Regions from separate parts of the Staphylococcus sp. HMSC071G07 genome, predicted to be linked through region 1. Evidence: riboswitches for the same ligand, from Rfam matches in the RefSeq annotation. Region 1 holds a riboswitch; each other region holds the start of a gene.
The links. A riboswitch is a leader RNA that binds a small molecule or an ion and turns the genes downstream of it on or off. The one in region 1 is predicted to bind thiamine pyrophosphate.
Positions count from the first base shown of each region.

Region 1 (4,280 bases):
CGGTCGACAAGCAAGGTGCAGTCGTAGCTGTAGCGAAAGAAGATTTGAATATTTATCATGATTATCCAGGTTACAGCGAGCAAGATCCTGATGAATGGTTTGAAGCAGCGACTTCTTGTGTGAAGCAACTTCGCCAAGACGAAGCGATGGCTCATTACGTCATCAAAGGCTTGTCATTCTCAGGGCAAATGCATGGTTTAGTGCTATTGAACAAGGATTTGAAACCACTCCGTAGAGCAATACTCTGGAATGATACACGTTCTTCAGAGCAGTGTAAACAGATTATTAATCAATTAGGGAATTACGTGCTTGGAAATCCAGTTCTGGAAGGCTTTACGTTAACAAAATTATTGTGGGTAAAAGCGCACGAACCTGAGAATTGGGAACAAGCTCATGTCTTTATGTTGCCGAAAGATTATGTGCGCTTTAAATTTACAAATCAGATCAACATGGAATACTCTGACGGTTCAAGTACGTTGCTCTTAGATCCTGTAACGAATGCATGGTCGAAAGAAACAGGCGAACGTTTCGGCATGAAAGACATTTACCCTGAGTTGGTTCCTTCGACGGCGAAAGTGGGTCATATCACGACATCGCTTGCACAAGAACTCGGCTTAGAAGATGATGTTGCAGTCTTCGCTGGTGGAGGAGATAACGCATGTGGTGCTGTAGGCGCTGGTGTGATGAACGCGAACGAAACGCTATGCAGTATTGGTACGTCAGGTGTTGTCTTATCGTGTGAGACAGAAAAAGATAAGACGATGTATCACAATATTCACATGTTTAAGCACGCGAAGATGCACATGTCGTACGCGATGGGCGTCACGTTAGCAGCTGGCGATAGCTTGAGTTGGCTGAAACGTATCGTCTTTCCTAATTTGGACTTTTCAGAGATTGTAGATTTGGCTGCGCAATCGCAACCTGGTAGCAATGGTTTGCTCTTCGCCCCTTATCTATCAGGGGAACGCACGCCGCATGGTGACGCGAATATCCGAGGCAGTTTCATAGGTCTTAGCGGGATGCATACGGAAGCAGATATAGCACGTGCTGTCCTAGAAGGTATTACTTTCTCGCTCTATGATTCAATTGCTTATTTGCGCGAAACTGGTAAAAATATTTCAGAAATCGTAGCAATTGGCGGCGGTGCACAAAGTGAATTCTGGCTTCAACTACAAGCAGATATCTTTAATGCTGATATTAAAATTTTACGTAACGCGGAAGGTCCGAGTATGGGTGCGGCAATGATTGCGGCTTACGGTTTAGGTTGGTTTGAATCGTTAGAAGATTGTGTAGAACAATTTATTGAATACGGTGCAGTGTATCATCCTGATGCTAAGCGTCACCAACGTTATCAGCAGTTTTACAATTTGTATCAACAAGTTTATCCGCAAACGAAAGACATTACAAAAGGTCTGTTAGAGTTAACGCGTAAGCAGTAAGGTTTCTAATTACACTCTTGAATCCGCTTGCAAGATAGCTCGGCTTGCGTTAATATAAAAATTGAATTACGAACTGAATAGAAATGAGTAGTGAACCACTGGAAGTGCTTTTGTTAAAGGCTGAGATTAAAGTATCGACTTTAGAATTCCTAGAACCTGATCCAGTTCATACTGGCGTAGGAAAGTGGCGTTCAACGAGTTGATAAAGCAAGATGCGTAGACGTTATTTTTCTAGCCGGAAAAATAACGTCTTTTTTATTTGGGGTGACGACTTTGTTTATTGCAATCACACCGTATCGAAACTTAACAGTACAAGATTTAGAACACTATCGTGAACTTGCCACTGACATCGACGGTCTAATACTACGTACGCCTATGCCGATGGATCAACTCGAACAATGGATTGAACAGATAGTACGACAAGGCTTTCCAAAGGATAAATTGATTGCGCACAATGACATTCAGCTATTGGAACGCCAACACTTAAGTGCGATTCATTTTAAAGAAAGTGCTGAAGAACTAGAATCATTTGTCGACACACACCCTAATATTCGCGTTAGTCAGTCTACGCATTCGGCAGCCACAATCCAAAGGGCAGCAAATTTAGACCTTGACTTTGTGTTGTATGGACACATTTTTCCTACAAAGTCTAAGCCAGGGTTAGCGCCGAGGACAGTCGAAGAAATAAAAGAGGCAGTCGCTCAGCCCATACCAGTGGTCGCGTTGGGAGGAATTACGCTCACGAATATTTCACAATTGCCGAAAGGATTTGCAGGTATCGCAGCTATTTCGCTATTTGAAAATGTCACGACGTCAGAGATGAAGGCGTTGAGAAAGGAATGGTCCGATTATGTATGATGTCATCATCATAGGATCTGGAGTCATGGGAATGTCTATCGCACGAGAGTTGAGTGCGAAACAATTGAACGTTGCGGTGTTGGATCGCGATGTACCAGGTAAGCATGCATCGTATAAAGCAGGCGGCATGTTAGGTGCGCAGAATGAGTTCACGTATTATAGCCCGCTATACGAATTAGCGAGAGAATCGCAGAAACGCTTTGAAGGGTTGAGTGAGCGCCTCAAAGAAGAGGTCGGTATCGATATCGAGTTTAAACAAACTGGGCTTATCAAATTAGCAGCGCAGTCTGAAGACAACGACTTTGTCGAAGCCCAATCACAATTCTTAAGCAAGTATAATCCGCTCGTTCGTGATTTAAATCGTGAAGCATTAAAGCGCCATACAAATGGTGAGATTGATGTCACTGGGTTAGCCGCTACGCTCATTCCGGACGACCATCAAATCAATGCGAATAAGTATACGAAAGCATTGCTCAAGTCATTGAATAAGCGCAATGTACATCGCTGGTACCAGACTGAGGCGCAAGCGATTGAACATACATCTTCAGGTTATGTGGTGCACACGGATCGCGAAAGTTTAACGGCCGAACAAGTCATCGTTGCAGGTGGCGCTTGGAGTGCAGATTTACTTGAAGATGAGGCGTTGAAACGACAAGTTACAGGTGTGAAAGGTGAGGTGCTGCTCGTTGAGAATCCTGACCTCAAACTTGAAACAACGGTCTTTATGACGAATGGCTGTTATATAGTACCGAAGAATAAATCGCGGTTTCTCATTGGGGCGACGAGCTTGAGAGACGATTATTCAGTCGGTGTTTCTGAAGCAGGTAAAAAATGGCTATTTGACGAAGCATGTGCCAAGATACCTGGTTTGCGTAACAGTAAAGTATTAAAGCACTGGTCAGGTGTCCGTCCATATACACGTGGTGAACAGCCGATTATGGACGAAATTGAAGAAGGTCTGTTCGTCATCACCGGACATTACCGTAACGGTATTCTGTTATCACCTGTTATCGGGGAACTGATGACAGAATGGCTCGTTGACGGTCAGAAACCTGGCGCCTTAAATGACTTTGCATATGTAAGAGGTGAATTAAATGAAGTGTGTGATTAATGGCGATACGTTCACTTTCGATAGTGAATTGTCCGTACATGATGTGATTCAACAGCTTGAGTTAGATGAGAAGCGCGTCATTGTTGAGCACAACGAAGATTTGCTCAAGCGAGATCAATATGAGCAAGCCATCGTGAAAGAAGCGGATAAATTAGAATTGTTAGAAGTCGTAGGAGGCGGTTAATATGTTTAAAATTGGAAATTTCGAGTTCAAATCAAGATTATTTTTAGGAACAGGAAAGTTTGAAGATGAAGAGACACAAACGAAAGCGATCGAAGCGTCTGAAACAGAAGTACTCACATTCGCAGTACGTCGTATGAATTTATACGACAAGTCTTTACCGAATCCATTAGCGAATGTGGATATGAGTCAATTCACTACTTTTCCAAACACAGCAGGAGCTAAGACAGCTAAAGAAGCGATTCGCATAGCCGAAATTGCGAACCATGCAGGTGTGTGTGACATGATCAAGGTAGAAGTGATAGGGGACGACGAAACGTTGCTACCTGATCCATTTGAGACATACGAAGCATGTAAAGTGTTGTTAGACAAAGGGTACACAGTTTGCCCATACATTTCAAATGACCTCGTGCTAGCGAAACGTCTCGAAGAGTTAGGTGTACATGCAGTGATGCCACTCGCTTCACCAATTGGTACAGGACGCGGTATCAACAACCAGTTAAACTTGCGTTATATTATCGAGCAAGCTAATGTGCCGGTCATCGTGGACGCAGGTATCGGCTCTCCGAAAGATGTGGCTCAAGCGATGGAACTAGGTGCTGACGGTATCTTGTTAAATACTGCAATTTCTAGTGCGAAAGATCCAGTTAAAATGGCTGAAGCAATGAAACTAGGCATTCATGCAGGCCGT
Region 1 covers NZ_KV804778.1:19,081-23,360, forward strand. The annotation lists gene xylB (xylulokinase) at 1-1,439, shown strand, start outside; TPP riboswitch at 1,530-1,639, shown strand; gene HMPREF2802_RS08440 (thiamine phosphate synthase) at 1,713-2,297, shown strand; gene thiO (glycine oxidase ThiO) at 2,290-3,408, shown strand; gene thiS (sulfur carrier protein ThiS) at 3,392-3,592, shown strand; gene HMPREF2802_RS08455 (thiazole synthase) at 3,594-4,280, shown strand, end outside.

Region 2 (4,280 bases), on a different contig from region 1:
TCGCGTTAATCTTGGTTCTTCTACAACTGTTTAAAGTCTACGTTAATTATAAGAAGAACTTTACGCACGAGGATGATAGAGACCATATTGAATAAGGATTTGTGATTGTTAAAACTGCGCTGTAATAAGAGCGCAGTTTTTCTATATGTATACGGGGGTTAGGCGAATTTGCGGGCCGCGACGCAATGTTTTATCACTTATAACAATTCTTATATTTATAGTAGCTCTAGTTGGCTATCACCATTTACTAGCATACTTTAGTCTGGTATTAATAATACTACATGCTTTGATTATAAAAAGAATGACGAAAGGCAATATGGAAAGTATGAATCATTATTTAGAAAGTGAGGTAATACTATTTTTGGTAAGGATAAAGATGAAGACCGTTTCGTGACGGAGAAAGCTTCGAGTGATAAGAATGTTAGAACTTATATACTAACCGACAAAGTGACTGGAAATCAGTATTTAGCAAGTTGGGTTTCAACAGGTGGTGGTCTCACTCCTCTACTTGATGAGAATGGGAACATTAGTAAATCAGACCGATACCCTGAATAATTTAAGAGCTGGATTTCGTTTACCCCTATCGTTAGATTTAAGTATAAATATACGTCGTTTAACATGGGGAACACTAACGGAATCCAGCTTCTTTTTTATGAGAATAGTTGTTTGCTATTTCGGTTAAATATACTTTCTTTTTCTTCTTCAGTGAAGTAATTTGTACGACTTATATCTTGCTGCATTTTATCTATCCAAGAATCTGGCGCATAATGCGCATCTGAACCGAAGAGCACATGTGACACATCTGTCGTTTCTTTTAAGCTTGCAAAGGTCGCATCCCCTGTCGAAAGCGCTGTATCGTAATAGAATCGACTAAAGTATTCCGAAACGGTTGAGTTTAACGTATTCCAGTCATCAAGACCATGTTTATACTGCTTAAACATCTTCGCATATTTCACAGGGTGTTTGATAACCGTCTTCACTAAATCTTTCTTCTTACTCCCCATCATCGGCTGTAAACGCGATTTCGGATCTTCCATAATATAGCGTTGTGTCTCTAACGCCTCATGAATACGCCATTTCAGATACGGTAACGTTCCACCTGCATGCGCGAGAATAAACTTCAACTGATCATAACGTTCCATCGTGCCACTGAGTACAAGGTTCGTTGCTGCGCGTGTCGTATTAAACGTAAATTCTTCGAGGAAATCTGCAAAGACATATTGCGGTTTCGCAACTTTATCTGACGTTGAACTTGGATGTACAAAGACGATACCTTGATGACGGTTAATCTCAGCCATCACTGAATCGAACTGATCATCACCTAAATACGCATCGCCATAGTTAGACAATAAACCAACGCCATCTAAATTTAATTCTTCAAGCGCATATTTCACTTCCGCGATAGACTCTTTGACATGCGGCATAGGGAGTAAAGCGAAACTTTTGAAACGCCCAGGATACTTCGCCTTGAGTTCAGCTTGGTATTCATTGACTTGACGTGCGACTTTCGCTGCTTTCTTTTTCTTAAAAGGAAGTGTCGCTGGCTCTGAAATTGAAGTCACACCGACATCAATACCTAACTCGTCCATCATTCGTAGACTATCTTCAGGCTCCCAATCTTTAATAGGATAACCACCTGCTGTCGTTACGCCAATCTTCTTCAATGCATGTTTATAAATTTGAGGGATAATATGATGATGAATATCTACTATTTGTGGAGACATGGTAAAACCTTCTTTCGGGATAATGTATTAGTTTCTACTATTATATTTTACTACTTGAACAATAGTAAACGCACTTACTCTCCAATATAAAATACAGATTAAATCAGAAGAAAATATATGTTTCTAAGAGACGCTCATAAGTTAATGTATTATTGTTTTTACTTTTTATAAAGCTACTTACAAAAGTATGTAAAGTTATTCATTCAATATAAGTTTGTAACTTCTGTTAATTATTGCTATGATATAAATGTAATTTCATATTACATTGCTAGGGGTGCTTTAAAGTGCTGAAAGAGGAGGATTCCTCAACCCTTTGGACCTGAACTAGATAATACTAGCGTAGGGAAGCAAATGAACGTACGAAGAGTAGTGAATATACAAGGGCTTAGTTGCTCTACTCTATCGTTTTGTAAGTCAATCCACGTGGGATTTCATATGGATAACGCGTGATTAGTGCGAGATTTATCATTATTAAGCACTTGCAGAATAGATAATGGCTTACACACGAGACGTCTCTATATGTCGTTCTTTGCGCATTCCTTCTTAAGGATGTGCTTTTTTAATATTTACTACTTAATTATAGAAATCAAATTGATTATATTCTTAACTGCCACAATTCACCTGCCTATCAGTTGATTTCTCTTAACCGCTTCTCTTGAACCTCTCCACTTAAGCCCTCCTAGCGCAATTTAATGGAGGAGGACTTTAATTTCATGAAACAAGAAAATATTGAACTTCAGAAAGCATTTCCCGCGAGTGAACGCGTATTTAGACAAGGTATGGATAGCGATATCAAGGTGCCTTTTAGAAAAATAAACCTCTCAGAAACAGTCTTTGAGAATGAAACGCGCACAAATGAACCACTCTATGTCTACGATACTGCAGGACCTTATCACTCTAAAGATTACGAAGTCGACGTCTTCAAAGGTATCCCTAAGACGCGTGAACAATGGATTGAAGATCGACAAGATACGCAAACGTATACCGGTCGCCGTGTACAGTCGATTGATAACGGCTTTAAAAAAGCAGGACATAAGAAGTTAGTTGAACATCCATTTGAGTATGACCCTAGAAAGTCTAGTAGCGACAAACCTGTTACTCAAATGTACTATGCCCAACAAGGCATCATCACGAAAGAAATGAAGTTTATCGCTTGCCGTGAAGACGTCGAACCGGAGTTCGTTCGTGAAGAAATCGCTCGTGGACGTGCAATCATCCCAAATAACGTCAATCACCCTGAATCTGAACCGATGATTATCGGTAAGAACTTCCAAGTGAAGATTAATGCGAATATCGGAAACTCTGCTGTCTCTTCATCTATCGAAGCAGAGATTGAGAAATTAGTGTGGGCGATTCACTGGGGCGCTGATACGATCATGGATCTTTCTACAGGTAAGAATATTCATGCGACGCGCGAATATCTTTTACGCAACTCACCTGTCCCAGTAGGCACTGTACCTATCTATCAGGCATTAGAAAAAGTCGATGGTGTCGCTGAAGATTTAACATGGGAAGTCTATCGCGACACGCTCATCGAACAAGCTGAACAAGGCGTAGATTACTTTACTATCCACGCGGGTGTCCGCCTGCAATACGTACCGATGACAGTCGATCGTCTCACAGGTATTGTCTCTCGTGGTGGTTCAATCATGGCGCAATGGTGTTTAGCGCATCACGAAGAAAGCTTCTTATACGAGCATTTTAGTGAAATATGCGACATCCTCGCTCAATACGATATCGCAGTGTCCCTAGGAGATGGCTTGAGACCAGGTTCGATTTATGACGCGAATGACGAGAGTCAAATTGCGGAGCTTAAGACATTAGGTGAACTGACAGATATCGCTTGGGACCATGGTGTGCAAGTGATGATTGAAGGTCCAGGTCACATTCCAATGCATAAGATTAAGGAGAACCAAGATTTAGCAGACTTCTACTGTAAAGAGGCGCCGTTCTACACTTTAGGCCCGCTAACGACAGATATCGCTCCAGCGTATGACCACATCACTTCAGCGATTGGTGCTGCGAACATCGCGAGCCATGGTACTGCGATGTTATGCTACGTGACGCCGAAAGAGCACCTCGGTTTGCCGAATAAAGACGATGTGCGTGAAGGTGTTGTTACCTACAAGATTGCGGCACATGCGGCTGATTTAGCTAAGGGGCTTAAAAATGCTGAAGAGCGCGACCATGCGATTAGTAAAGCGCGCTTTGAGTTCAGATGGATCGACCAATTTAATCTTTCATTAGATCCTGAAAAAGCTAGAGAATACCACGACCAAACTTTACCTGCTGAAGCTGCTAAAGTGGCACACTTCTGCAGTATGTGTGGACCTAAATTCTGTTCAATGAAGATTTCACATAATATTAGAGAAGAACATCAAGAGAAGTTAGAAGGTATGAAGGAAAAGGCCGAAGAGTTTAAAGAACAAGGAAGTAAGATTTATCATTAATTTGTGTATAGAGTGCGTTAAAGTAGTTTCATCGGACGAGAAGTATGAATTTTTATAGAGTGAACTAGCATGAAATCTTAAATCCAAAGGCATTAGATAATTTTTT
Region 2 covers NZ_KV804768.1:636,764-641,043, forward strand. The annotation lists gene HMPREF2802_RS07465 (hypothetical protein) at 1-95, shown strand, start outside; gene HMPREF2802_RS11850 (DUF6440 family protein) at 391-555, shown strand; gene HMPREF2802_RS07470 (amidohydrolase family protein) at 651-1,724, opposite strand; TPP riboswitch at 1,985-2,087, shown strand; gene thiC (phosphomethylpyrimidine synthase ThiC) at 2,438-4,174, shown strand.
Region 2: linked by a shared signal. The riboswitch ahead of thiC (phosphomethylpyrimidine synthase ThiC) and the one ahead of HMPREF2802_RS08440 (thiamine phosphate synthase) in region 1 are both predicted to bind thiamine pyrophosphate.

Region 3 (4,280 bases), on a different contig from region 1:
ACGAAATTGATATAAAGTAATCCCTGCTTCAAGCGCATCTTTCAACACTTCATGAATCATACGCTCACTCTTAATATCTTGTGTACCGCAAATAAAATAAACTTTTAAATCCGTAGCTTTAAACATTATGACACCTCTGTCACTTGCTGACACTGTTCAAGATCTTTAATTGAGACATGAGATAAACGATCGATAAAGTGCATTTTAAAAGTACCTGGACCTGCACCATTCGCTAATGACTCCGCTTGTTCTGCCGCAATGTTGAATGCACTCACTGCCTCTATTAAACATTCCGCATCAGGGTGGCGATCACGTTGTAAGAAACTTGCGATGACCGCGCCGAGCAAGCAACCTGCACCTGTCACTTTCGCGAGTAATGGCGAACCATTCGCTAACTCGAAACAACGCCCCTCTTGAACCACTACATCTTTCTCACCTGTGATCAAAATCGCTGTGTGGAATTTGTCGTATGCTTTCTTAGCGATATCCACAGCATCTAAATCATCTGCGCTATCTGTTCCTTTCATCGTCGTGTCAGAATCAAGAAGCGTCAGAATTTCTGAAGCGTTTCCTTTAATGACTGTTGGACGAACCACTTTCAAGAATTTGCTGCAATAGGACTTACGAAACTTCGAAGCCCCTACTGCAACGGGATCAAAGACAATCGGACAGTCTTTCGATTGCGCGGTGTGAGCAATCGCTAACATGTCCTCACCGCGCGCTTGCGTTACTGTTCCAATGTTAATTAACAAAGCGCCTGCCACTTGAGCGAAAGCATCTGATTCTTCTGGCGCCTCACTCATAGCAGGACTCGCACCTATACTCAATAATCCATTTGCTGTAAAGTTCTTCACCACATCATTCGTGTAGCACACAGTTAATGGATTATTCTCTCGTAATTGATCTAACTTACTCATCATCTAAGCCTTCTTTCTTCATGTACGCGAAATGATTTACTGGGCCGCGTCCTTGCCCAATTTCTGGCGTATACTTAATGCTCAAGGCAATAAAGTCTTTCGCTTTCTTCACAGCTTCGTATATCGTACGCCCCTTTGCAAGTTCTGCAGCAATCACTGCTGAGAAAGTACAACCTGTGCCGTGTGTATGTTTCGTATTATAACGCGGTGATTCAAACGTGTAGACATCATCGCGAGTGAATAAATAGTCTTTCGCATGCGTACGACTTGTCGCATGTCCACCTTTGATTACGACACCCTTACTGCCAATTTCATCTATAAAGATGTGTCCCGCTTTGTAGACATCATCTTCAGATTCAATCTTCATCCCCACGATTTCTTCCGCTTCAGGTAAGTTCGGTGTCGCTACATCTGCGAGTGGTAGTAAAATGTTCTGTAAATTGCCTTTCGCTTGATCATCCATTAATGAGTCGCCACTTTTAGCCAACATCACAGGATCAATCACGTAAGGAATATCAGGATAACGCTCTAAATATTGACGAATTAATTTCATCATATCTTCTGACGCAATCATCCCTGTCTTGATTGCATGTGGAAGCTCATCGTCAAAAACGCTATCTAACTGTTCTTGAAGCCAGTCCAGCTCGAGGTTATGAATATGTTGAACCCCCATTGTGTTCTGAGCGACGATACTCGTAATCGCCGCCATTCCGTATACGCTACAAGAATGGAAAGATTTCAAATCTGCCATGACTCCTGCGCCGCCTGTAGGATCTGTACCTGCTATCGTTAAAGCAATCTTAGGCTTATTCATGCGTTTGACCTCCATAGTTCCACGCTTCTTGGTTGTAAGACATACCGAAGAAATTGCGTTCGTGAATTGTACTTTGTAAGAAACTTTCTTTCACTTCTTGACGTTCTTTGTCATCCATATCGGCAGTTAATTGATCCATTAATTTATCCATCACATCGACTAAGTCATCCATTTCTGTACTGTAGAACTCAAACCATTTCGCTAATACAGAATCACGATTGAGTGCATTGTCATTAAGCGCTCTCTTCGCAATGACTTGATAAACGTATGGACATGGTGCCATCGCTGCTATCGTATGGGCTGCGTTCTCTTTCGCATAAGCATTGTAATACATATGTTTGATGTAGTGATCGCCGCTCGGTGGCCAAACCTTTTCAGTCACAATCTCTTCGTAAGGTTTGTTCACGTAATCCGCTAAGATTTCATGCGCTTCAACTTCGCCATCCACGATAAATTGAATCTGTTCAACGAGGAATTTCACTTCGTCGAGACTTGGCACTTTAGGTATGAGTAATGCATAGATATTCGCAAACTCACGTAAGTAAGATGCGTCAGCTTTGAGATAGAAATAAACCGCTTCATTAGGCAATTTGCCGTGTAACATATCTTGGATAAAAGGATCGTTGTAAATGTCCTCGATAATAGGTTGTGATGCTTCTTTCAATTCTTCGGAAAACTTCATCATTATGCCTCCTAATAAAAAACTACATTCCAACGTAGGAATGTAGTTTTAGACAGAAACATATTGATATTAAGGCTAAAATACTACTTTCCTACGTTGGTACTAACCAATTCAGGTTATAAGGGTCTGACATACCGTCATCTCAGCTTACTAGCTCCCCTAGTAGTTTAATGATTTATTTGATTTAAACATAACAGATTTAGCCTTGTGGTGCAAAAGAATGCGTTGCAATTTCAATATGAACTATTATCTTATTGTTGTTCTTGTTTATGCACTTCAGTCAATTTGTCGATAATCGCTTGAGCTAAAGCTTGACTACCATCATATGCGAAATATTCCGTATGGTTCGCAGATTTCGCATACCAGTCGACCACATGTACATTTTTATACCGTTTCTCAGCGGCGTGAATCTCGCTGTTTACATGGTTCTGATAATCTCTAGGCACACGTGTGGTCACTAGATAAATATTCGCATCTTTCAAAGTGCCGATGAGCTCATCGAGTTGTTCTTTCGTAAAGTCGCCGTTCGTACCGAGTTCAAGAACAACGTCTTGTTTCGGTGAATTATAGTTACTATACGAACCTTGGACGAGTGGTTTCGCTTCAATGAGTTGACGCCCTACTTTACCGTCGATCACTGCTTTCGGTACTTTATCTTGGAAGACTTGACCGATATCCACCATTACGGAATCACCAATTAACAATGGTTCAATCTTCTTCAAATCGAGTTTCTTCGTATCTTTATTAATCTTCGGACCTGTCGTTGGTTGATGTTGATGCAGCTTTTTCTTGTTACTGCTAAATGATGTTTGTTTCTTCTCGTGGTGTTTAGAAGCAAGTGAGTCGAAACGTCCAGTATAGAGTAAGGCAATCGAAGCTACGAAGACGAGTAAAATAAGCCCACGTCCGAAGCGTTTGATTTTAATTGGATTAATAGAGAAAGCCTTCCAACCTTTGCGGCGAATCGGATTCTCTATACAATGATAAGATAGTTCTGTCATCGCTAACATGAGCGCGATATCAATCATATAGGCATACCATGGGATTTGTCCGGCTACAAAATGCTTGTGCGTAAATACGATGACTAGGAAATGCCACAAGTAGAGGCTGTAAGACCTTTTACCAATATAGACAAAGAGTGGATTACCCATCACTTTCGCAAAGTTACCTGAAGGATGCACTGCACTCGCAATGACCAACAACGTGAGTAGTGAAATCGCGTAGAATCCGCCGTGATAAAGCCAACTACTCTCATATTTTACCACGACGAAGAGCACGAGCAGAACCACTGTGCTGACTAAACCTATGATATCAATGCTCGACTTTAGACCTTTGGAAATATCTTTCTTGAGACTAAAAGGCGGCCATAAAAAAGCTAAAAGCGAACCTAATAGCAACGTTTGAAGACGCGTATCCGTACCGAAGTAAACGCGCGAAATATCGTGATGAAGATGGAACAATATCGCCATCGTCAACATCGACACTAAAGAGATAATGAAGAGCATTGACATGACGAGTTTCTTATTATTCAACTTTAACAATAAATAAAGAATGATTGGATAGAAAACATAATATTGTTCTTCAATCGCTAAGGACCATAAATGCTTAAACGGCGCTATCTTGAACTGATCAAAGTAATCTAAATGTTGGAAGATATACCACCAGTTCGACACGTAGAACAACGCAGCTAAGACATCTTTCTTCGTTTCAGTGATAATACTCGGTTCAAATATCAATATATAAATGAGCGTAATCACGATAAGGAAGAATAGTGCAGGTATCAACCTCTTAAAGCGTCGTAACCAGAATTGTCCAAGATTAATACCTTGATTGAGATAATACTCTGAGACGAGCAACGAGGTAATCA
Region 3 covers NZ_KV804785.1:23,231-27,510, forward strand. The annotation lists gene thiE (thiamine phosphate synthase) at 1-126, opposite strand, end outside; gene thiM (hydroxyethylthiazole kinase) at 126-917, opposite strand; gene thiD (bifunctional hydroxymethylpyrimidine kinase/phosphomethylpyrimidine kinase) at 910-1,731, opposite strand; gene tenA (thiaminase II) at 1,724-2,413, opposite strand; TPP riboswitch at 2,485-2,584, opposite strand; gene HMPREF2802_RS11025 (acyltransferase family protein) at 2,665-4,280, opposite strand, start outside.
Region 3: linked by a shared signal. The riboswitch ahead of tenA (thiaminase II) and the one ahead of HMPREF2802_RS08440 (thiamine phosphate synthase) in region 1 are both predicted to bind thiamine pyrophosphate.